One region of the Synechococcus sp. MIT S9509 genome, then DNA from elsewhere that is predicted to be linked to it. Evidence: predicted binding sites of a transcription regulator. Region 1 holds the regulator's gene; each other region holds the start of a gene.
The links. Region 1 encodes NtcA, which controls nitrogen genes in cyanobacteria. Its sites were predicted from a motif close to GTANCNNNNGNTAC; they were not measured.
Positions count from the first base shown of each region.

Region 2: a site for NtcA is predicted at 2,852-2,865, ahead of SIB73_RS12205 (DUF4278 domain-containing protein). Genes of this name have one in related genera too.
Region 3: a site for NtcA is predicted at 5,338-5,351, ahead of glnA (type I glutamate--ammonia ligase). Genes of this name have one in related genera too.

Region 1 is NZ_CP138940.1:2,593,446-2,600,701, reverse strand. It holds gene SIB73_RS14440 (transglycosylase SLT domain-containing protein) at 1-255, shown strand, start outside; gene SIB73_RS14435 (hypothetical protein) at 229-726, opposite strand; gene SIB73_RS14430 (thioredoxin domain-containing protein) at 848-1,393, shown strand; gene thyX (FAD-dependent thymidylate synthase) at 1,461-2,186, shown strand; gene dcd (dCTP deaminase) at 2,216-2,809, opposite strand; gene SIB73_RS14415 (cob(I)yrinic acid a,c-diamide adenosyltransferase) at 2,809-3,417, opposite strand; gene rph (ribonuclease PH) at 3,562-4,287, shown strand; gene ntcA (global nitrogen regulator NtcA) at 4,363-5,097, shown strand; gene SIB73_RS14400 (DUF3084 domain-containing protein) at 5,156-6,367, shown strand; gene SIB73_RS14395 (resolvase) at 6,364-6,801, shown strand; gene SIB73_RS14390 (DUF3146 family protein) at 6,779-7,036, opposite strand; gene pth (aminoacyl-tRNA hydrolase) at 7,036-7,256, opposite strand, start outside.
Region 2 is NZ_CP138940.1:2,136,437-2,143,692, reverse strand. It holds gene SIB73_RS12220 (alpha-E domain-containing protein) at 1-727, opposite strand, end outside; gene SIB73_RS12215 (circularly permuted type 2 ATP-grasp protein) at 721-2,196, opposite strand; gene SIB73_RS12210 (hypothetical protein) at 2,295-2,510, opposite strand; gene SIB73_RS12205 (DUF4278 domain-containing protein) at 2,598-2,765, opposite strand; gene SIB73_RS12200 (type 1 glutamine amidotransferase) at 2,936-3,688, opposite strand; gene ureC (urease subunit alpha) at 3,685-5,394, opposite strand; gene SIB73_RS12190 (urease subunit beta) at 5,398-5,718, opposite strand; gene SIB73_RS12185 (urease subunit gamma) at 5,729-6,031, opposite strand; gene SIB73_RS12180 (urease accessory protein UreD) at 6,068-6,994, opposite strand; gene ureE (urease accessory protein UreE) at 7,088-7,256, shown strand, end outside.
Region 3 is NZ_CP138940.1:898,359-905,614, reverse strand. It holds gene mnmH (tRNA 2-selenouridine(34) synthase MnmH) at 1-83, opposite strand, end outside; gene SIB73_RS05055 (GUN4 domain-containing protein) at 124-837, shown strand; gene SIB73_RS05050 (ATP-binding protein) at 904-1,311, shown strand; gene SIB73_RS05045 (DUF6439 family protein) at 1,328-1,576, opposite strand; gene SIB73_RS05040 (hypothetical protein) at 1,627-1,887, shown strand; gene SIB73_RS05035 (copper-binding protein) at 1,889-2,203, opposite strand; gene SIB73_RS05030 (class I SAM-dependent methyltransferase) at 2,289-3,344, opposite strand; gene SIB73_RS05025 (hypothetical protein) at 3,494-3,766, shown strand; gene glnA (type I glutamate--ammonia ligase) at 3,858-5,279, opposite strand; gene SIB73_RS05015 (allophycocyanin subunit beta) at 5,492-6,016, shown strand; gene SIB73_RS05010 (pyridoxal-phosphate-dependent aminotransferase family protein) at 6,128-7,256, shown strand, end outside; gene SIB73_RS05005 (nucleoside deaminase) at 7,248-7,256, opposite strand, start outside.

The DNA of each region.
Region 1 (7,256 bases):
AACGCCGTTTTGGGTGCGCGCTATCTGACCGGTCTTCTGGAGCGTTGGCAGGGCAACCCCTGGCTGACAGTGGCCAGCTACAACGCCGGGCCGGGGGCGGCGGGATCGTGGCTGAGTGCTGAACTGAACGACGATCCTGAACTGTGGGTCGAGCGCATTCCGTACCCGGAAACCCGCATCTACACCAAGAAAGTTCTCGGCAATGTCTGGGCCTACCTGAACAACAGCTCAGGCACCGATCGCTGCACCGAGTGAACTGGGGGGATTGGGCAGATCCTGCCCGATCCAGATCCCGGCGATCACAATCACAGCCAGCCAGAAGGCCATCAGCTGCGGAGGGGGAACCACCTTGATACGACTCAGATCGAGGCGTGCCAGCAGTGTGGCGGACCCCAGGATCAGCACATCCGACAGCAGGCTGAGGCTGAGGACGTAGAGACCCACGGTGATGAGCAACGTGAGCGTGACCACCAGACTGAGAACTCGACTGGATGCCATCAGCATTGAAAGCTGACGAAGCAGCAGGTCCGGCATCGTGCAGATCACAACCACCACCACGGCCTGGATGATCTCGAGTGCCCAGAAGGTGCTCACCGAAATCGAATGGGCCTCAGCCAGCCAGGCCTCCTGGATGGCCCAGTGATGGCCGAGGAACAGCGACACCACAAACAGCAGAATCAGCAGCGGAGCCCGAAGCGGCAGCAGGAGAAAACGCAAAACGGGCATCAGCTTGAAAGCAGATTCGCGGCGGACAAACGTCGATCAACGACGCGAGGTTCTGCGGTCAGACGCTAGCAACAGCAAGCGGTTTGTCCTGTCAGAGTGGTGTCACTGATGTCAGTCCGCGATGACCGACAGCGCTTCAAACTCCGGCCTCACCACATGGCAGAAAAGCATGCTGCTAGCTGCAGCCCTGGTCCTGGCCGTGGGCCTTTTTCTGGTCCGCAACGGTGGTTCAATCGAATCGCCGCTCGATCAGCTCGCCAGGCGTTCCCTGCCGCCGGAAGTGGCTCTCAGCAATGGTCGACCCACGATTCTCGAGTTCTATGCCGACTGGTGTGAGGTCTGCCGCGAAATGGCTCCAGCGATGCTTGAGGTTGAACAACGCCACAGTGCCGATCTGGATGTGGTTCTGGTCAACATCGACAACCCGCGCTGGCTGGACCTGACTGATCGTTACGACGTGACAGGCATTCCTCAGCTGAACCTTTTCTCTGCGGACGGCACCATGCGTGGTCGATCACTCGGCGGCCGCAGTGAAACCGAGCTGAATTCCATTGCAACTGCCTTGATGGACGGCAGCCCACTTCCAGCTCTGGCTGGCTTTGGCAGTACCAGTCCTCTCCCTGAGACGGCCACGAAAGATTCCACCGGCCCACGAAGTCACGCGTAATTCCAGTCATGGCCGACCGAAAAGGCGATGATCAACCGATATCCCGTACCCGAAACCTCAAAACCTCATGGATTCCCGCTTCCGGGTCGAACTGATCGCCGCTACACCCAATCCTCAGCAGAGCGTGTACGCCGGCATGCACCAGGACTACAGCGAAGGTTTCGTGGTGATGGAACGCGACCAGTGGCCGAACGAAACAAGGGCCGGGGAGATTTGCATCAAGCGGTTGCTTGGTGGAATGAAAGGCCATTACGGCCCGCTGGAACATGCCCAGATCGTGCTGAACGTGGGCTGGTTCCCTCATTCGGTGATGCAGCAGGCTCGGACGCACAGGGTCGGGGTGAGTTTTGATGTTCAATCGATGCGCTACACCGGTGAACGCATCTGCCGGGCTGCGGACGGAGAACTGGATCTCGAGGAAGTGTTCTATCTGCGTCCGGTGGGGGAGTACCGAGACCGACTGGGCAAGAAATACACCTACGCCGATGAACAACGATGCATCGATCTGAAACTCTGCCAACAGGCGGCGGAACGCTACCGCGATCTGTTAAGGGAAGGCTTCTCAGAAGAACATGCCAGAGGAATTCTGCCCTTTGACTACCGACAGCATTTTGTTGTCAGTTTCAGTCTGCGCGCTTTCCTTCACTTCCTTGACCTGCGCTCCAAACTCGATGCACAACAGGAAATCAGAGAGCTCTGTGATCTGATGTGGCCCCATCTGCAGAGCTGGGCGCCTGAGTTCGCTGACTGGTACGAAAAAAACAGACTGCACAAGGCTCGTCTGGCGCCCTGATCGGGGCGGAACTGACCATTCCTGGCGATTCAAATCTTGGCGAGCGTCACTTTCTCAGGTTGATGTTGATATTTGCCCTGCCGATCGCTGTAGGTGGTGTCACACGGATCACCCTCAAAAAACAGCAGCTGACAGATCCCTTCATTGGCATAAATGCGGCAGTCAGCTCCTGAACTGTTGCTGAATTCGAGTGTGAGATGCCCTTCCCAGCTGGCTTCAGCTGGAGTGGTGTTCACAATGATTCCCAGCCGTGCATAGGTGCTCTTGCCGAGACAGATCACGGTGATATTCGGCGGAACCTTCATCTTTTCCAGAGCCACACCGAGGCCATAGGAATGGGCGGGAAGGATGAAATAGTCACCATCTTCGTCATGGTGAAGCTCAGTGGGCTCAAGGTTGGCAGGATTGAACCGCTTGGGATTCATCACTGTTCCAGGAACATGCTTGAAAATCAGGAATTCCTTAGCTGACAAACGCAGGTCGTACCCGTACGAGGAGCAGCCGAAGCTGAGAACAGGTGAAAGTTTCTGCTCAGAATCCAGATGTCGGATCAAGCCTTTCTGAAAGGGTTCGAGCATGCCCGAGGCAGCCTGTTCAGTGATCCATCGGTCGTTCTTGAGCATCAGAACCCCCTTCGCAGTTCGGTCACTTGATCCGCAAGACCCATGAGAGATTCAGGGATTGACGGTCCTGTGATGATCACATCCATGGAACCAGGGCGTGCTTCCAGGCTGTCGCGCACCTCTTTCTCAACGAGATAACCGAGCGCAATGGCCAATCCGAGTTCATCGAGCACCAACTGATCGAGATCTCCGCAGGCCAGGTGGCGGCTGCAGAGCCGCCAGATCGCCTGAACGGCATCCACTGCCGCAGCGTCAGATGAGCCGACTGGATCCGACAGACATCCCATCACGGCGGGTCTTGTCCACACCATGCGATCACAGAGCGTGATCGCGGCATCAGGGCCCTGGGCGACGCCGCCTTTCAGGAACTGCATCACAGCGACACGACTGCCAAGCCCTGCGGAACGCATGGCCTGACTGAGCACTGTGCCGAAACTGCCTCGATAGGGGGCGGTGTGAACCTGCAACTGCCCTTCCGGGGCCACCAGATGCAGCGGATGCTGAGGCTGGAGTGAGGGCAGTGGGTGCAGGCCGGCACGATTCAGATCCCGATGATCAGCACCGCTCTGCCCACGGGATCGATGGCTGGGGCTCAGGCTTGCGGTCATCTGGGTCGCTTCCGTCGTGGCTGGAATCAAAACAACCCAGCGGAACTTGAATCTAGCGGCGAAAGCGCAAATCACAATCCCTTTGACACCATCCATGGTGTCTCCACTCCAACTGGCAGGCTCAGGATTCCGAGCCGTCTCCCCATGAGCGACACCCAGCGCAACGATGGTCGCCAGCCATCCGATCTCAGAGCTTTCTCGATTGACTGGGATCCCATGGGTTTCGCTCTGAGCTCAGTGATCGTGCGCACTGGACGCACCACCGTGCTCTGCAGCGTCTGCCAGGAAGTCGGCGTCCCACGCTGGAGAAGGGATCAGGGACTGGGGTGGCTGAGCGCCGAATATCGCCTGCTGCCCGGATCCACCCCAGATCGTCAACGCAGAGAACTGATGAAACTGTCAGGACGCACCCAGGAGATCCAGCGTCTGATCGGTCGCAGTCTTCGCGCCGCGATCGACATGAAGGCATTGGGAGAGAACACTCTGCTGATCGACTGCGATGTGATTCAGGCAGATGCAGGGACCAGAACAGCGGCCATCACCGGTGCATGGCTCGCCCTGAAGAAGGCCTGTGAAAGGCTGCTGGCGCAGGGCCACATCAGCACCAATCCGGTCGTCAACCAGGTGGCGGCAGTCTCTGTAGGCCTGGTCGAGGGGAATCCTTTGCTTGATCTGGACTACAGCGAAGACAGTCGGGCCGATGTGGATCTCAATGTGGTGATGAACAACGCCGGTGATCTGCTGGAGCTGCAGGGGACTGCCGAGGGCGCACCATTCAGTCGCAGGCAGCTCAACAGCCTGCTGGACCTAGCCGAACCAGGGCTCCAGCAACTCATGGCTGCACAACTGAATGCACTGCATGGCGACTGAGCCGGGAGAACCGTGTTCGTTGCTACAGGGTGACCGCGCATCGCTCCTTAACTTCCCCGCATTGATGCGTTGGTCATGGCCGAAGTGATGCGCGGCTTCAGTCGGACCGCTCCCCAGCCTGGGCGATCCGCAGAGACAAGCCTGATCAATGCCCCCAACCCCGCCAGCCGCACCCTGCTGGAAGTGATCCGTGATCTGGAGGGTGCCAGCACCGAAATGGTGGAACGGAACAAAACGATCTTTTTCCCCGGTGACCCTGCCGAGCGCGTGTATCTGATCCGACGAGGCGCTGTGCGTCTATCGAGGGTGTACGAGTCGGGTGAGGAGATCACCGTTGCCCTGTTGAGAGAAAACAGCCTGTTCGGTGTTCTCTCACTGCTCACCGGACATCGATCCGATCGCTTTTATCACTCCGTGGCCTTCACCAGGGTGGAAATGGTGACGGCACCAGCCAGCTCCGTGCGCCAAGCGATCGAAGCGGACACCAGCGTGGGATTGCTATTGCTCCAGGGTCTCTCCAGCAGAATTCTTCAGACAGAAACCATGATTGAGACCCTCACACACCGGGACATGTCCTCCCGTCTGGTGAGTTTTCTGCTTGTTCTCTGCAGGGACTTCGGCATGCCTGGATCCCAGGGCATCACCATTGACCTGCGCCTGTCTCATCAGGCCATCGCTGAAGCGATCGGATCCACACGCGTGACCATCACACGCCTGCTCGGGGATCTACGCAATTCAGGCCTAGTCGAAATTGACCGCAAGAAGATCACCGTTCTTGATCCGATTGCACTGGCCAAGCGTTTCAGTTAACCCCTCGACAGGTGAAAATGGGCAGCATTCCGGCGGCCCGCCGCATGTTTGACCGACCGTGACCGGCTGGCTTCTGCTGCTGTCCCTGCTGATCCTCGGCGGGGTGCTCTCCACCCTTGGCGATCGACTCGGCTCAAGGGTCGGCAAAGCGCGGCTGAGCCTGTTCGGTCTTCGCCCACGTCAAACCGCTGTGGTGATCACTGTGCTCACGGGGAGCCTGATCAGTGCCCTTTCGCTCGGGCTGATGCTTCTGGTGAGCCGCCAGCTGCGCGTTGGTCTGTTTGAACTCAATGATCTCGAAGCTCGTCTGCGCAGCAGCCGCTCTGATCTGAAGGGAAGCCGCAAAGCTCAGCGAAAGGCCCGTGAGCAACTCGAAGAAGCTCGTGCCGATGAAATCAAAGCCAGAAAAATTCTGGCTGATGCCCAGGCACGGGCCAGCAAGCTGCGCAGCACACTTCAACCCCTGCAGGAACAGACTCGGCGACTGGAGGCGGAACGGCGGAGACTCAGCCAGGACGTCCGCAACCGCGATGCGGAAATCCAGCGAACCGATGATGAACTGAACGCGGTACGCGAACGGATCAGCTCCGGTGAAGCGGAGCTTCAGTTGCTTGAGGAGAACCTGCTGGCGCTGCGTCGGGGAGATGTGGCCATCAGCAGTGGTCAGCCACTTGCCACTGTCACACTCAAGCTGGATCGTCCAGATCAAGCCCGGCAGGTGATTGACCAGGTGCTGAGGGAAGCCAATCTTCAGGCCTTTCAGAAGGTTCTGCCTGGACAATCGCCGGATCGCCAGATCATCCTCGTGCCGCGCCAGGACATTGAACGGTTGGAAAAAGCCATCCGCAAACCTGGCACCTGGGTGGTGCTGCTGCGCTCAGCGGCGAATGTGCTGCGAGGAGAGAGCGTGGTTTACGCCTTTCCGGATGTGCGGCCCAATGTGGCCATCACCGTCGCGGGGGAAACCCTTGCCAAGACAGCTCTTGCCAGCCAGGAGACCAAACCGGAAGAGGTGCGAAACCGGGTCAACCTGCTGCTGGCTTCCACGCTGGCGGAAGTACGCCGACGGGGATCTCTCAGCCAGGGGCTTCAGTTTGACGCCAACGCCGTCAACAGACTTGCTCAGCAGCTGACCGAGCGGCGCGGAGGCCGTATTGAACTCGAGGCTGTGGCCTTGCGTCGCAGTGAAACAGCCGATCCCATCGCCATCGAGCTGCGTCCGAGCAAACCGCTGCGCCCGGCATCAACGTTCCAGGACGACATCCAGTGAGCAGGATCGTGTCGGTTGACCCCGGGCGCAGCAAATGTGGCCTGGTCCTGGTCGACAGTGACAGCAACTGCGTGATCGAGGGGAAAGTTGTTGCCACTGAGGGAGTACACGACATCCTTGAGATCTGGAGCAAGCTGGCACCCATAGAACTCCTGGTGCTGGGGAACGGCACTGCCAGCGAAAGCCTCAGGAACCAGCTTCCTGCAGATCTAGCCATCAAGCTGGTGGATGAGCGTGGCACCACACTTCAAGCACGCAAGCGCTACTGGCAACTTTGGCCTCCGAAGGGATGGCGACGATTGTTACCGAGAGGGTTGCTGTTACCGCCCGTCCAACTGGATGCCGTTGCGGCCCTGGTGATTCTTGAATCCGATCTCGGCCGGATCATCGATTGGCCTGGACCAGCCCCGTTCAGAAACGGGCACGAACAGTGAAGCTGTAGTCGCCGCCGGCCTCCAGCCTGTAATCGGATTTCACAAGGAAGCGAAGCAGTGCGTCCTGAATCAATGCTCTGCCCAGAGAGGGCTCAACGCTCAGCTCACCCCGTTCAAACAACCAGTGAAATGTCCAGATGAATCCGCCAGCCTGCACCTCTCCCTGAAGACACTTGTCTCGGAAACTGTGATGATGCACCCGCAGATGCGCCGTGGTGACAGGCAGAGGTGCCATCAGGCCTGTTCGCCATCAACAGCAGGAGACAGATTCACCGCATTGATGGCATTTCCAGCCCGATCCAGTCCTTGTCGCTGAATGTGATCGAGACCCGACAACACTTCGCGCAGCACGTTCTGAAGCAGAGGTTCCTCAGAACGGTTGAACTGTCCAAGCACATGAGACACCGTACGGGCACGGCGTTCCTCAGGATTGCGACCTGGCGCACCAATGCCAA
Region 2 (7,256 bases), 460 kb from region 1:
CTTGCAGGCAGAACCGGACCGATCGCGGAAAGATCGGATCGAGCAGCAGGAATTGGGCGACGGATGTTGGTGTGATTCCCTTCTGCATACTTTGTCTGTACATCTGATAAGCCCCGGCGGTGCGTAGCAGGGTGATCCATTGCAGCTCGTCGAGCACTCCTCCGATCTCTTCGGGAATCGGCAACAGCAGGAAGTACTTCACATCGAGGATCCGAGAGGTTTTATCCGCTCGTTCCATGAGTCGTCCCAGCTGGCTGAATAACCAGCTCAGATCGCGACTGAGCGTGGCATCAGTGATGCCATAAAAGATCTGGCAGCCTCGTCGGATGATCCTCAATTGTTCCTGAGGTGGTTCCTCCCAGATCGTTTCGCCTTTCTGCAGGCTCCAGTGAAGATCATTGATCTGCTCCCACATCTCCGTGGTGATGACGTCGCGGATCTGCCGTGCGTTCTCGCGAGCCATCGCGATGCAGCTCACAATGCTGTTGCGGTTGTCCTGATCCAGGAGCAGGAAGTGGATGACATCCTTGGATGATCCAGATGGATAAGCCTTGTCGAAACTGCGGCGGTCGCCGGTGGCATCCACCAAAGGCAGCCACGGCTCGGCACTGCCTGGAGGGCAGTCGAGAGCCATCGCTTCGCTGACCTCGAGAAAGCGCGAGATGTTTTCTGCTCGTTCCAGATAGCGATTGATCCAGTAGAGGGAATCGGCGACCCGGCTCAGCACAGGACGGCATCCCTTTTCTGCTCCGTTGTGACCCGCTGTTCATCCAGAATCCAGGTGTCCTTGCAGCCGCCACCCTGGGAGGAATTCACCACCAGGGATCCTCGCTTTAGGGCAACACGGGTGAGTCCACCTGGGCTGACCCAATTGCTTTTTCCACGCAGCACGTAAGGGCGAAGATCCACATGACATGGGTAAAGCTCCCCCTCGCTGAGCGATGGCACGGTTGAGAGCTGAAGCGTTGGCTGGGCGATGAAGTTGCGTGGATTATCCCTGATCTTCGAATCGAAGTCGGCCAATTCTGATCTGCTTGCCTGCGGTCCGATCAGCATCCCGTAGCCCCCTGCTTCGGCAACGGATTTCACCACTAGATGTTCAAGGTTGTCGAGGACGAACTGGCGATCCTCTGACCGTGCGCACAGATAGGTGTGAACGTTCTCGATGACTGGCTCCTCACCGAGGTAGTAGCGAATCATTGCCGGCACATGGGCATAGATGAGCTTGTCATCGGCAACTCCTGTTCCCGGTGCATTGGCGATGGAGACCCTGCCCTGACGCAGCACATCCATGAGGCCGGAGACTCCCAGCATGGAGTCTTTGCGAAAAACAGTTGGATCGAGGAAGTCGTCGTCGATGCGGCGATAGATCACATCCACTCGCGTGCGACCGTTCGTGCTGCGCATCCAAACACTATTGTCCTCGCAGATCAGATCCCGTCCTTCGACTAATGGGATGCCCATTTGCTGGGCCAGGTAGCTGTGCTCGAAGTAAGCACTGTTCAAAACCCCTGGAGTCAGGATCACAACCTGTGGTGAATCGCTCCAGGGAGCCAGGTCCTGGAGGGTTCGAAATAGGTGGGAGGGGTAATCGTCAATGGGCTTCACGGTGCGCCCCTCGAACAGGCTTGGGAAAAGGCGTTTCATGACCCGTCTGTTTTCCAGGAAGTAGGCCACGCCTGATGGACAGCGCAGATTGTCTTCCAGCACACGCCAGTGGCCGTTGCCATCGCGAATCAGGTCCAGGCCTGAGATGTGGCACCAACGATTGAACGGCAGTTCAATCCCTTGCATTTGTGGGAGCCAGCCTGATGAACTCTCTACGTCCTCGCGGTCGACGATGCAATCACGAATGATCAGCTGTGAGCCATAGACGTCGGCGAGAAAACAGTCGATTGCCTCCAGTCGCTGCAGCAGTCCCTGCTCCAGGGTCTTCCACTCGCTCAGGGCAATCAGTCGAGGCAGGGGGTCGAATGGAAGAATTCGTTCGCTTCCCTCCTGGCCAGAGTCATTGAGGCGAAATGTGGCTCCAAGCCTGCGCAGCAAGTGACTTGCAGAGGCATGGTTGCGTTTCAGTTCCGGCAGTCCGATCTGTCCCAGTGAACTGAGCAGCGGGGCCAGACTTTTGCGGGGACGTGCTGTACCACTGCAGAAATATTCGTCGTAGCCGACCGAGGGTCTGTAGTCGGTGAACATCCCTTAAAGGCGGGTTTACTTCATCCAAGAGCTCGCACCAGCCAGGTCTTGTGACTGTTGCTACGGATCCATGTCGAGGGTGGTCTGATTTAAAAAAATCAGCAATATTGTGTAGTGCTCGGTACGAAATTTCCTGGTTTGGATTCGATCAGCAGAGCAACGACAGCTGCTGAAAAGTTTTTAGTTGTTGGAGTAAAAAGAGGGCTGATTGGCAGGCAGCCGCAGCCGGAAAATCTCATTCTGTTTGTTTTTTCAGCTGGAAAATTCTCTGGAGCTTGAAAGGCATCAGTTGCAAGCCTTGTCCAGTCGCCCATTGAGCCAACACAGCTCTGTATGTGTTTGAAACAAAGCTGTGAAGCACTCGGCTTTCACTCTTTAATCGAACAAAAAGAGTCGATCAATCAGTGGGTGTATGCCACGCCCCTGTATTTCAGCTGGACCACCATGGGGCGAACTTCTGCCTGGCGAGTCTGATAAGCCTGCCGGCGATAAGTGAGCTGTGCAGCTGGTTTTGTTGCACACTCTTTGTGCTGGTCGTAGGTGTGGCCTCGATAAAGAAGCGTGCTCATAATTTCAGTTCTCCGAAGCAAGCTCAGGTCCCCGTTCCATGGCCTGAGTCATACTGCGCTTCACCCAAGGATGAAGTGAACGTTGTGTAGCAGTCACTACACAATGATTGTGATTGATTGGATTCTTGTTCTGGTGTTCAGACTGATACCACTTTCGAAAAGTTTTGGATTCAGTGGTTGCTGTTTTGTAGCTGCCTGAACACATTGGTGATCAATTGCGTTCCATTCTTTTGCAGAAGCCCGCCGAATCGGTTCCAGTCGCGGCGTAGCTGATGGGCTCCGTTTTTTCCGATTGCGCTAACGATGTAAGCGGCGTCGGCCTGAATCCACCGCTCCAGGTTCGGTCCTGAAATTTCGAGATGGCACTGAAGGCCAACGGCATGTTGATCGATTTTGAACACCTGCTCTGGGCAGTGCAATGACGATCCAAGCAAGGTGGCGTCATTGGGGAGTCGGATCCGGTCGCCATGCCAGTGCAGGACCAGTGCACTGGGATCAAGGCCATGGAGCAGCGGTTCTTCGCTGGGGTTGACCTGCCAGTGGATGGCTCCAATGCCCAGTTCCTTCAGTGGTGCAGATGGTTCTCCCACGCTGAGCGGCTCCACCGATCCTCCTGCCGCCACGGCCAGCAGCTGGGCCCCCAGGCAGATTCCCAACACTGGTTTTTTCTGTTGATGCCAGCTCGACAACCATTCCAGTTCATGCTGAAGCCAATCCATCTGCGGCTCGTTGCGCTGGTTCACCCCCATCGGTCCTCCAAGCAACACAGCAATGGTGTCTGGAGTGCTGGCCGGGTCGGGTAGTTGCTCTCCGAGATCTGGACGGATCGTCTGGATGTTCATTTCCCGTTGGATCGCCAGTTCACCGATCAGATCAGGACCCTCGTGATCAACGTGTTGAATCACCAGCAGGGAGTGATTCACAGCAGGAGGTAGCGCTGGGAGAGTGGCAGCACGTCGGCTGGCTCACAGCTGAGCAGCTTGTCATCAGCGAACACCTCGTAGGTCTGAGGGTCGACGCTCATCTTCGGCAGGGCGGAGTTGAGCTTCAGGGAGCTTTTGTTGACTTCGCGGGTGTCCGTCACCGCCATACAGGTTCGTTCAAGCCCTAACTGTCGTTGTAGATCGGCATCCATCGCAGCAGCGCTCATGAAGGTGAGGCAACTGGGTGCAAGCGCTTTACCAAAAGCGCCGAACATCGGGCGGCCGTGCACTGGCCCCGGGGTGGGAATTGAAGCGTTGGCATCACCCATCTGAGCCCAGACAATCGAACCGCCCTTGATCACCAGCTCAGGTCGGATGCCGAAGAAGCCTGGCTTCCAAAGCACCAGATCAGCAAGCTTGCCGGTTTCAATGGATCCCACTTCGCTGCTGATGCCATGGGCGAGTGCAGGATTGATGGTCACCTTGGCGATGTATCGCTTCAGTCGATGGTTGTCGTTGCGGTCGGTGTCTTCTGGCAGCGGGCCGCGCTGCACCTTCATCTTGTGAGCTGTCTGGAAGGTTCGGGTGATCACCTCGCCGACACGACCCATGGCCTGGGAATCACTGGCAATGATGGAGAAGGCACCAAGGTCGTGAAGAATGTCCTCTGCCGCAATGGTTTCGCGTCGGATCCGTGACTCGGCAAAGGCCACGTCTTCGGGAATCCTCGGGTCCAGATGGTGGCAGACCATCAGCATGTCGAGGTGTTCCTCGAGCGTGTTGGTGGTGTACGGCCGGGTGGGGTTGGTGCTACTGGGCAGCACATTGGTTTCCCCGCAGATTTTGATGATGTCAGGGGCGTGACCGCCACCTGCGCCCTCGGTATGGAAGGTATGAATCGTTCGGCCCTTGATGGCGGCAATCGTGTCTTCAACGAAACCGGCCTCGTTCAGCGTGTCGGTGTGGATGCAGACCTGCACATCCATCCGGTCGGCCACTGAAAGGCAGGCATCGATCGAGGCCGGTGTGGTGCCCCAGTCTTCATGCAGCTTGAGACCGCAGGCTCCCGCGCGCACCTGCTCTTCCAGTGCTTCGGGAGTGCTGGCATTGCCCTTGCCGAAGAATCCCAAGTTCACGGGAAGCCCTTCGGCGGCCTGAAGCATCCTGCCGATGTGGAACGCCCCTGGGGTGCATGTGGTGGCGTTGGTGCCGGTTGCCGGACCCGTACCTCCGCCCATGAGGGTGGTAACGCCGCTGGCCAGCGCCGTCTCAATCTGCTGGGGGCAGATGAAGTGGATATGGGTGTCGATGCCACCTGCCGTAAGGATGTGGCCCTCGCCTGCAATCGCTTCGGTGCCGGGACCCACCACGATTGTTACTCCCTCCTGTGTGTCGGGATTACCGGCTTTGCCGATACCAACGATGCGGCCGTCTCTGAGACCCACATCGGCCTTGATGATTCCCCACCAGTCGAGGATCACGGCGTTGGTGATCACCGTGTCAACGGCTCCTTTGGCCCGCGATGTTTGTGATTGACCCATCCCGTCTCGGATGACCTTGCCGCCGCCGAACTTCACCTCATCGCCATAGACGGTGTAATCCTTTTCCACCTCCAGGATCAGATCCGTGTCTGCAAGACGCAGGCGGTCTCCGGTTGTGGGGCCGTAGGTTTCGGCGTAGGCCTGTCGGGAAATTCGGTATGGCATGGATCAGGCGTCAAGGGGGCCATTGATGAGACCGTTGAAACCAATCACCCGACGGGCACCGGCCAACGGAATCAGGTTGACGTCGCGACTGTCTCCCGGCTCAAAACGGATTGCCGTTCCGGCAGGGATGTCGAGTCGCTGGCCACGGGCGGCGGCTCGGTCGAACTGGAGGGCTGCATTGGCTTCTGCAAAGTGGAAATGAGATCCCACCTGAACAGGCCGATCGCCACCGTTAGCCACGCTGATGGTCGTGGTGGGGCGGCCTGTGTTGAGTTCGATTTCGCCTGGTTCTGAGAGCAGTTCGCCAGGAATCAAAGGTGTCATAGGTCAGTTTTCAGCGGATCGGGTCGTGAAGCGTGACGAGCTTGGTGCCATCGGGGAACACAGCTTCGATTTGCACTTCCTGCACTAATTCGGCGACCCCTTCCATGACCTGATCGCGTCGCAACCATGTGGTGCCTGCTTGCATGAGCTCGGCCACAGTTTGTCCATCGCGTGCCCCTTCGAGGATCAGAAAACTGAGCCAGGCCACCGCTTCAGGATGATTGAGATGGAGGCCACGCTTGAGGCGTCGCTCGGCCAGCAGTGCTGCGGTCACGATCAGGAGTTTGTCTTTTTCCTGGGGACTGAGTTGCATTGGAAGCTTTGGTCCAATTCAGTGTGTCGCTGTTGGTCAGGACGCAAGGTTCGTAGTGAACAGTGATCCCTGCAACGGCTGTTCCTGTAGAGGCCAGACTCTTGGAATTCTTGGTGCTTTTAGGTTTCTCAAAAGACGGGTGTGTCTCCAAATGCGGCTGAACCAGTAACGGGCGTCTCTGCTTGATGGACCCACATAGCGGGCGACGAATCCCTGTTGGAGTGCACCACAGCGCATCTTTCCTTCGAGTCCCTTGCGATCATCATGCGCGCCATCGACTAACGCCTTGATGGTGTCGCCTTGCATCGGCATTGGTGCGGCCCAAACCAAAGATCCGAAGACTGGTTGGTGGTGCAGGCCATGCAGAGCGTCAAGGCTGGCATCTGCCAGCTCGATTCTGTCCACCAGTTCCCAGCGCTTTGGAGCTGACCTGTTTTCGCTTAGCCGTTGGATGCTCAAAGCAGAACGCCAGCGGCCTTGTTGCAGTGTTTCGCCAGCTGCCGTTCGGCCAAGACGAACAATTTCGGCCCCAAGGAATGAGGCGTTTTCTGGTAAGCGCACTGTGAGTTCTTGTTCATAGAGCGCGTCGGCATAGACCACGAGTTCCTGTGGCAGCCATTCCAAATCGCTGTTGCTGCTGAGTTGGCAGTTCACGTATTGCTCTACCCAGGAGCCTTTCGGACTAAGACGGCTGCGGCCGATGGAGCCATAGACCTTTTGGGCCGCAACGCTGGTGATCAGGCTGCGGCAGTTGGTTCCGAGATCAAGTTCGATGTTGAGTCTGTCTCCGCCCACCAGTCCGCCAGCAGTGTGCAGAAGCGGAATCTCACGGCGTCCGTTATCACCGTTTTCGGCACGCAGCAATTTGAAGGGAGCACTACAGCCGCCTTGGTGGATGGTGCGATCACCTTGCTGCAAAAACTGCAGTCTGCAGTGACCTTGCCAAGGATCGAGGCGTTTCATCACACCAAGGTCGATGGCGGCCACCGATCACTCTGTAGCAAAACACACGAAAAGAAGGCTTCGGTCTTGGGCAGGCTCTGGATCAGTTTGGGCATGGTGGTGGTTGAACATGTGATCCTTCTGGAGCACCGCAACAGCGTTGAAGGTTGTTGTGGTGTGAGACCTGCGAAGCGGATGCAATTGCCCCTAACAGCGGCGGAACGCAAGGTGTTCCGTGTTCTTCGCCGTACGCGTTGTGGACATGCGGTGTTGCTTCATCTAC
Region 3 (7,256 bases), 1.1 Mb from region 1:
GCTGTTCTCACATCCACAATGGTCCCTTTCGCAGTGCGGAAGCTTTCGAGACCGGTCAAGGTGCTGTTGCCCATGCCTGACATAGTGGGCCAATGCTGAGCAAGTCTGTGCCGGCAACTCACCATGCTTTCCGGACGACCTCCCACCAAACAACTCGGCATTGATCAGCTGCTGGATCGACTGGTTTCGGGATCAGCCCGGCAGAAGCGTTCCACTGCTTCATTGCTTGAACAGGTTGCAGAACAACTTTCAGCTCAGGCCGGTTCTGCCCTGCAGGCTTATTCACCGGAGGGGGATGACTGGGGTGCGGGCTGGATTCTGCAGATCCTCCAGCGCCACCATCCCGAAGCTCTTGAAACCATCCCAGGCGTCAGTGGCGGTTGGTTCCAGATGCCCTCGTCCTGCGGAATCGATTATGCGGATCTCCAGCTTGCATTACTCCGGGAGGAATTCGAGGAGGCTGATCGCCTCACCAGTTGCGCCCTGAGACAACTGGCTGGTGACCAGGCGGTGCAACGGGGATATGTGTATTTCAGCGAAGTCCCCCCCATGGAAGCCCTGGATCTGACCACCATCGACAGGCTCTGGATCGCCTACTCCCAGGGACGCTTCGGATTCACAGTTCAAGCTCGATTGCTCAGTGCACTCGGCGGCCGTTACGACAGGCTCTGGCCAAGGATCGGCTGGAAAAAAGATGGTGTCTGGACCCGTTATCCCGGAAGTTTCCAGTGGAGCATGGACGCGCCTGAGGGGCACATGCCGTTGGTGAACCAACTGAGGGGAGTCCGTCTGATGGACGCTCTTCTCCAGCATCCCGGACTGGCGAGCAGGTCCTGAAACCTGTTGGTTCCTCTGGCAGAACGTCTGCAGGCCGGTAAGGTCGAAAAGGATGAAACAGTGCTGATGTTCAGCCGATTTCTACCTTCGTTCCGGTGGGCTGATTTCATCCTTCCGTCAACGTTACAGCTCAGTCCCCTGATGGAACTGTTGCTGGAGCCTGTTGACTGCAACGAGACGTCCTGTCGTCTGCAACTGGGTCTTCAGGAAGCACTGGTCAATGCCGTGCGTCACGGCAACGCCGGAGACCCTCGGAAATGTCTGCGAATCCGCCGTATCCTCACACCGAACTGGTTGATCTGGCAGATCCAGGATGAGGGCTGCGGTCTGTCAAGGGATGCACGACAGGGATGTCTGCCTGATCAGGTTGATGCCAATCAAGGGCGAGGCCTGTTTCTGATGCATCAGTGTTTCGATGACATTCGCTGGAGCCGCCGCGGCAACAGGGTGCAGCTGGCCTGTCGCCGGCCTTGATGCCGATTGAGACCTTTCAGTGATGTGGACAGCCGGGGTCCTTGAGCTCTCCTCTGATCCAGCCGAGGGCCTGCTGGGTCAGCGCTTCCACATCATCATTGCGTCCGTTCTGAATCAGCTGCGCCAGCGCCGCCGCCAGAAGCTCGGCGCCGCGTCGATCCGGATCGGATTTGAGTCTGTGCCAGTCACGATCACTGATGCTGAGGTTCTGATGCAGAGTCAAAACCTGCTCAATCGCCTGTTCTGGCCATTTCTTCGCGGACACGTTGGCGTTGAATCAGCTGGGTCTCCCTATCCTGACCCGTGTGATTGCTGGTGGCGGTGAACAGGCAGCTTCGCAGTCGAGGAGGTTTGCATGGACTGCGTTCTCTCCTTCGTTATCAGCCCAGATCCTGGGAGGGGCAGGATCGTCGCTCGCTTCGACGCGTTCAGCAGCGCCGCCTGCTTCGTCAGCTTTTAGAAGCGGATCCTGAAGCTCTCAACTGGCTGATCACACCTGAACGGGGTCAGCGGTTCTGGAGAGCCCTTCGCTGGGGTGGTCCGGCTCTCCTGCTCGGCTGGTGGCTGGCCCGCTGAATCAGGCCGCCACTGCAGGGCTGTCGACCACCACCAGCGAATCCGGTGCATCCTGGAGACGGTCTTCCGGCTGAAACTGACCTTCGGAAGGAGAGGGAAGGTTCTGACCTTTGATCCAGGCCTGGTAAAGGGCTCGCCGGCGGCGGTCTTCGGCAAGCACAAGACGGTCAGCGGCAGCTGTCGGACTTTCGCCGGAATTCAGCGCCGTTCGCAGGCAGATCCCAAATCCGTGCGCTTCAACCTGCACCTTGCCTTCCATGAACACGATCTGAAAGGTCCATCCCCGCAACCAGCGGATCCGAAAAGGATTCGACATGGACGGAGTCCCTGAGTGCCTGCACCATATGGGGTTGCCCGGCCCCTGCAAGCATCTATGTCAGGGAATCACTGTGTTGAGAGATCTAATTTTTGATGGCTGTCCACACCCTGGTCATGAAATGAGATTCGGCGTATACATCACTGAAGCCAGCATCTTCGAGACGCTGGTCAATGTCATCACTGATGAAATTGCGGTAGTAAGGCTCGTGAAACACGCGCCTGAAATTGTCCAAGGCAACATCGAACTGGGGCGAATCCTTCAGCTGCACTGAATCCGCCAAAACCAGAACGCCTCCTGGTTCGAGCAGGCGGTAACAGTCCTGCAGCACGGCTTGCCGAGCCTCAGCAGGCAGTTCATGAAACAGAAACACGCAGGTGATCGCCTGGAAGCCGGCGTCGTCAAAGGGCATCCGTTCGGCATTTCCCTGAACCAGCTGCACGAGCGGTTTGTTGGATTGGTTCAACCATCGATTGGCCTGGCGCAGATAGGCCTCGGAAAGATCCACTCCCACGAGTGTGGCCTGTGGCAGTACGGCTCGGATCTGGTGCAGCGTCCTGCCCGTTCCGGTAGCCACATCAAGAATACGCAGGCTTCCCTGTGGACGGTCTGCAAATCTGTTCAGGCCTTTTCTCAGGGAAGGCAGAACTCGGCGGCGCATTGCATCTGCAGCTCCGTTGAAGAGGATGTCGACCTGAAGGTCGTACAGCTCGGCGGAGTGATCGCTGAGATAACCATCAGTTTGATGGTGAAAATTCTGGAGGTAGTAATCCGGATAGAGATCGCGATTGGCCTGTTCAGGAATGTCCTTGACATCCCTTGCACGCCTTCTGGCCCAGTTGGAGGGAAGGTCCAGCCAAACACGTGGATAACGTTCAGCCCATTCCAGCCAGGGGATATCAAACAGCAGAGATTGTGGGTAAACGCCGGATTCAGAGTCCTGCCAATCGCGTTCGTGCAGCGCATCCAGCGACTGGCGCAGGGCGTCCATCATTTCGCTGGGAACAGGCAGCGTTTTGGGCACAACATCAGGCGCCATCACTTCCATCACCTTGGAGCTCAGTTCCTTGTGTACGAGGCCGGCGAGGCTGCGGCCCTGTTGCATGGTCCGATAAGCGATTTCAGTGAAACTGGGCGCCATGAAAAGGATTGAGATCCAAGCTGGCCTATTCCAATCGATCGCGCCCCCTGCTGTGGACATCGATCGCATTGACCGGGAAAGTTATGTGAAGCTACCTTTAAAACGGTAGCCGTTGCTATAGAATTAACCCAGGTAATCAGGAGCTCTCGATGGCCGTTGAGATCACCACCGCCGGAACCATGGCGTCGTATTCGGGCAATGTGCTGGAGCGCAGGCAGAGAGCGGCGGCTGAATATCTGGCATGGGCCGAGAGCCATGCTCACGATGTGCTCAGAAAGCAGGCTGCGCATGCCCAGGTTGAGGGTCATCCTGATCGCCTTGATCAACGCAGCGCTTTTGCGCAGCAACAGGTGTGTGCTCGCCGGCGACTGCATGCCAAGCAACTGCACGACAGTGCCCTGGTTCAGTTGAGGCACGGCTGAAGTGCCGCAGGCCTTGAGGTGATGCACCAGGGGCACAAAAAAAGGAGCCGAAGCTCCTTTGAAAGCATTGGAGCATCGAACTCCTGAACAATCAGGCGTCGTAGTACATCACGAACTCGTGGGGATGGGGCCGCTGACGCAGCTGCTGCACTTCCTCGTATTTCAGGTCGATCCAGTTGTCGATGAAGTCCTTGCTGAAGACACCGCCTTCCAGCAGGTAATGGTGATCGGCGTTGAGAGCCTCCAGTGCTCCGTTGAGGGAAGCCGGCACGGTGGCGATTTTCTTCAGTTCATCCGCGGCCAGTTCGAACAGGTCAACGTCCACTCCATCGCCGGGGTCGATCTGGTTCTTGATGCCGTCAATGCCGGCCATCATCATTGCGCTGAAGGCAAGGTAGGGATTGGCCAGTGCATCACCTGAGCGGAATTCAAGCCGCTTCGCTTTAGGGCTCGGGCCGGTGAGAGGAATACGCACGGCTGCGGAGCGGTTTCCTTCGGAATACACCAGATTCACCGGTGCTTCGAAACCTGGAACCAGTCGCTTGTAACTGTTGGTGGTGGGGTTGGTGAAAGCAAGGAATGACGGCGCGTGCTTGAGGATGCCGCCGATGTACCAGCGAGCGGTCTGAGAGAGGTTCGCGTAGGTCCCTTCCCCAAAGAAGAGGGGCTGACCGGATTTCCAGAGACTCTGGTGGACGTGCATGCCCGATCCGTTGTCATTGAAGACCGGCTTCGGCATGAAGGTGGCTGTCTTGCCGTACTTCTTGGCAACGTTGCGCACGATGTACTTGTACGTCATCACGTTGTCAGCGGCCTCAATCAGTTCGGCAAATTTCATGCCCAGCTCGTGCTGACCGGCACCAGCAACCTCGTGGTGATGTTTCTCGATGGGGATGCCCAGCTGCGCCATCATCAGCAGCATTTCCGAGCGGATGTCCTGGGCGGTGTCGTTCGGGGCGACGGGGAAGTACCCTTCCTTCTCCTGAATCTTGTAGGCAAGGTTGCCGCCTTCCTCGATCCGGCCTGTGTTCCAGCCGGCTTCGATGGTGTCAACGATGTAGAACGAGCCTCCTTCCGCGGAGTTGTACCGCACATCATCGAACAGGAAAAATTCCGGTTCCGGGCCGAAAAACGCCGTGTCGGCAAGCCCCGTGCTGGCAAGGTAAGCCAGTGCCTTCTGAGCAAGAGCCCTGGGGCAGCGGTCGTAGGGGTCGCCTGTGCGGGGATCCTGAATCGAGCAGATCATGCTCAGGGTTTTGTGCCTGTAGAAGGGGTCGATCCAGGCCGTTGCAGGATCGGGCACCATGGCCATGTCTGAGGCATTGATCGCCTTCCAGCCGCGGATGGATGAACCATCGAAAGCCAGTCCCTCCGTGAAGGATTCAGGTTCAATGAGGTCCTGGCAGACAGTGAGGTGCTGCCACTTGCCGTGCAGGTCCGTGAACTTGAGGTCGATCAGCTCGATCCCTTCATCCTTGATCTGACGAAGCACGTCCTGCGCGGTTTTGGCCATGGCTGGGAGTGGATCCCGTAAATCGCGTCGACCGTAGATATCGATCCGCAGCTGTTTTGTATCAACGGGCACCTTTTTGCCTTCCGTCTCGTTTACGGCACCTGTGCAGCCTCTAGGTAACCGTTTCTGTCAGAATGCTGTGATCGCCTTTGCTGGAGCAGGTTTCAACGCGTTGTCGGTGTTACCTTCCAACCAAAGTGGACAAGGCTTGCATGCGCGATGCCATCACCGGAGTGATCGGTCAGTACGACCAGTTGGGTCGCTACCTCGATCGTTTAGCGATCGATCGCATCGAGAACTACCTCCAAGAGGCGGAGGTTCGTGTCATGGCGGTGGAGATCATCAACCGTGAAGCCTCTGAACTGGTTCGTGAAGCCAGTCAAAGACTGTTTCAAGCGGATCCGGAACTTCTGCTCCCCGGCGGTAACGCCTACACGACACGTCGACTGGCTGCCTGTCTCAGGGACATGGATTATTTCCTTCGCTACGCCAGCTATTCCCTGATCGCCGGAGACAGCACCATCCTCAACGAGCGGGTGCTGAATGGACTGGATGACACGTACAAGAGCCTCGGTGTTCCAACCGGCCCCACCGTCAGAAGCATGGTGCTGCTGGCTGACGTTCTCTGTGAACGGCTTTTCAACGAGGGCGTAAGTCAGGATCGCTGCGTCATCGTGCGCCAGCCTTTCGAGCACATGGCCTCCGGTCTGTCCGCCAGCGACGTGCGTCAGCGCTGATTGAAAGTCTCCGAATCATTTCAAGCGGCGTCGGAGTGTCCGTGCAAGTCCAATTTTTGCTCTGTTGATGCGTAGGCTGATCGCCATTGATTTTCGGTACGGGCTTCACCGATGACACACCCTCACCTTTCGGTTGACCCGTGCCATCGATCCTCCATCGGTCCGATTGACACACCCGATCGTCTGTTGCTGGGTCCAGGCCCCTCCAACGCGCATCCCACGGTTCTCCAGGCTCTCGCACGCACACCGATCGGTCATCTGGATCCGCTTTATGTGGAACTCATGGGCGAGGTGCAGGAGCTGCTCCGGTACGCCTGGCAGACCGACAACCGCCTGACGCTGCCGATGAGCGGTACGGGCAGCTCCGCAATGGAAGCCACTCTCGCCAACACCGTTGAACCGGGAGACACGGTTCTGGTGGCGGTGAAGGGGTACTTCGGCAATCGCCTGATGGATATGGCCGGGCGTTACCGAGCCAACGTTCAGGTGATTGAGAAGCCCTGGGGTGAGGCTTTCACTCTTGATGAAATCGAGTCAGGCATCAAGAAATACAAGCCAACGATCCTGGCGATGGTTCATGCCGAAACTTCCACCGGCATCTGCCAGCCGATGGAGGGTGTGGGTGATCTCTGCCGCGAGCATGACTGCCTGCTTCTGCTTGACACAGTGACCTCACTGGGAGGAGTGCCTCTGTACCTGGATGCCTGGAAGGTGGATCTGGCCTACAGCTGCAGCCAGAAAGGACTCAGCTGCCCTCCAGGCCTCGGTCCGTTCACAATGGGTTCCCGTGCTGAAGCCAAGCTGGCTGCCCGCAAAGACAAGGTTCCGAACTGGTACTTGGATGTCTCATTGCTGAACCAGTACTGGGGCAGTGACCGTGTTTATCACCACACAGCTCCTGTGAACATGAACTTCGGGATGCGCGAAGCGCTGCGTCTTCTTGCCGAGGAAGGTCTTGAAAACGCCTGGGCCCGCCATCGCAGCAACGCGGAAGCTCTCTGGACCGGCCTTGAGTCGCTCGGCCTGGAAATGCATGTGCCCGAGGAGTTGCGTTTGCCGACTCTCACCACGGTTCGCATTCCAGCGGATGTGGATGGCAAGGCCTTCTCCACCTATCTCCTCAACACCCATGGCATCGAAGTCGGCGGGGGTCTGGGTGTGCTCGCCGGCAAGATCTGGCGGATCGGCCTCATGGGTTACAACTCCACCCCTGACAATGTCGACCGTTTGCTCAATCTCT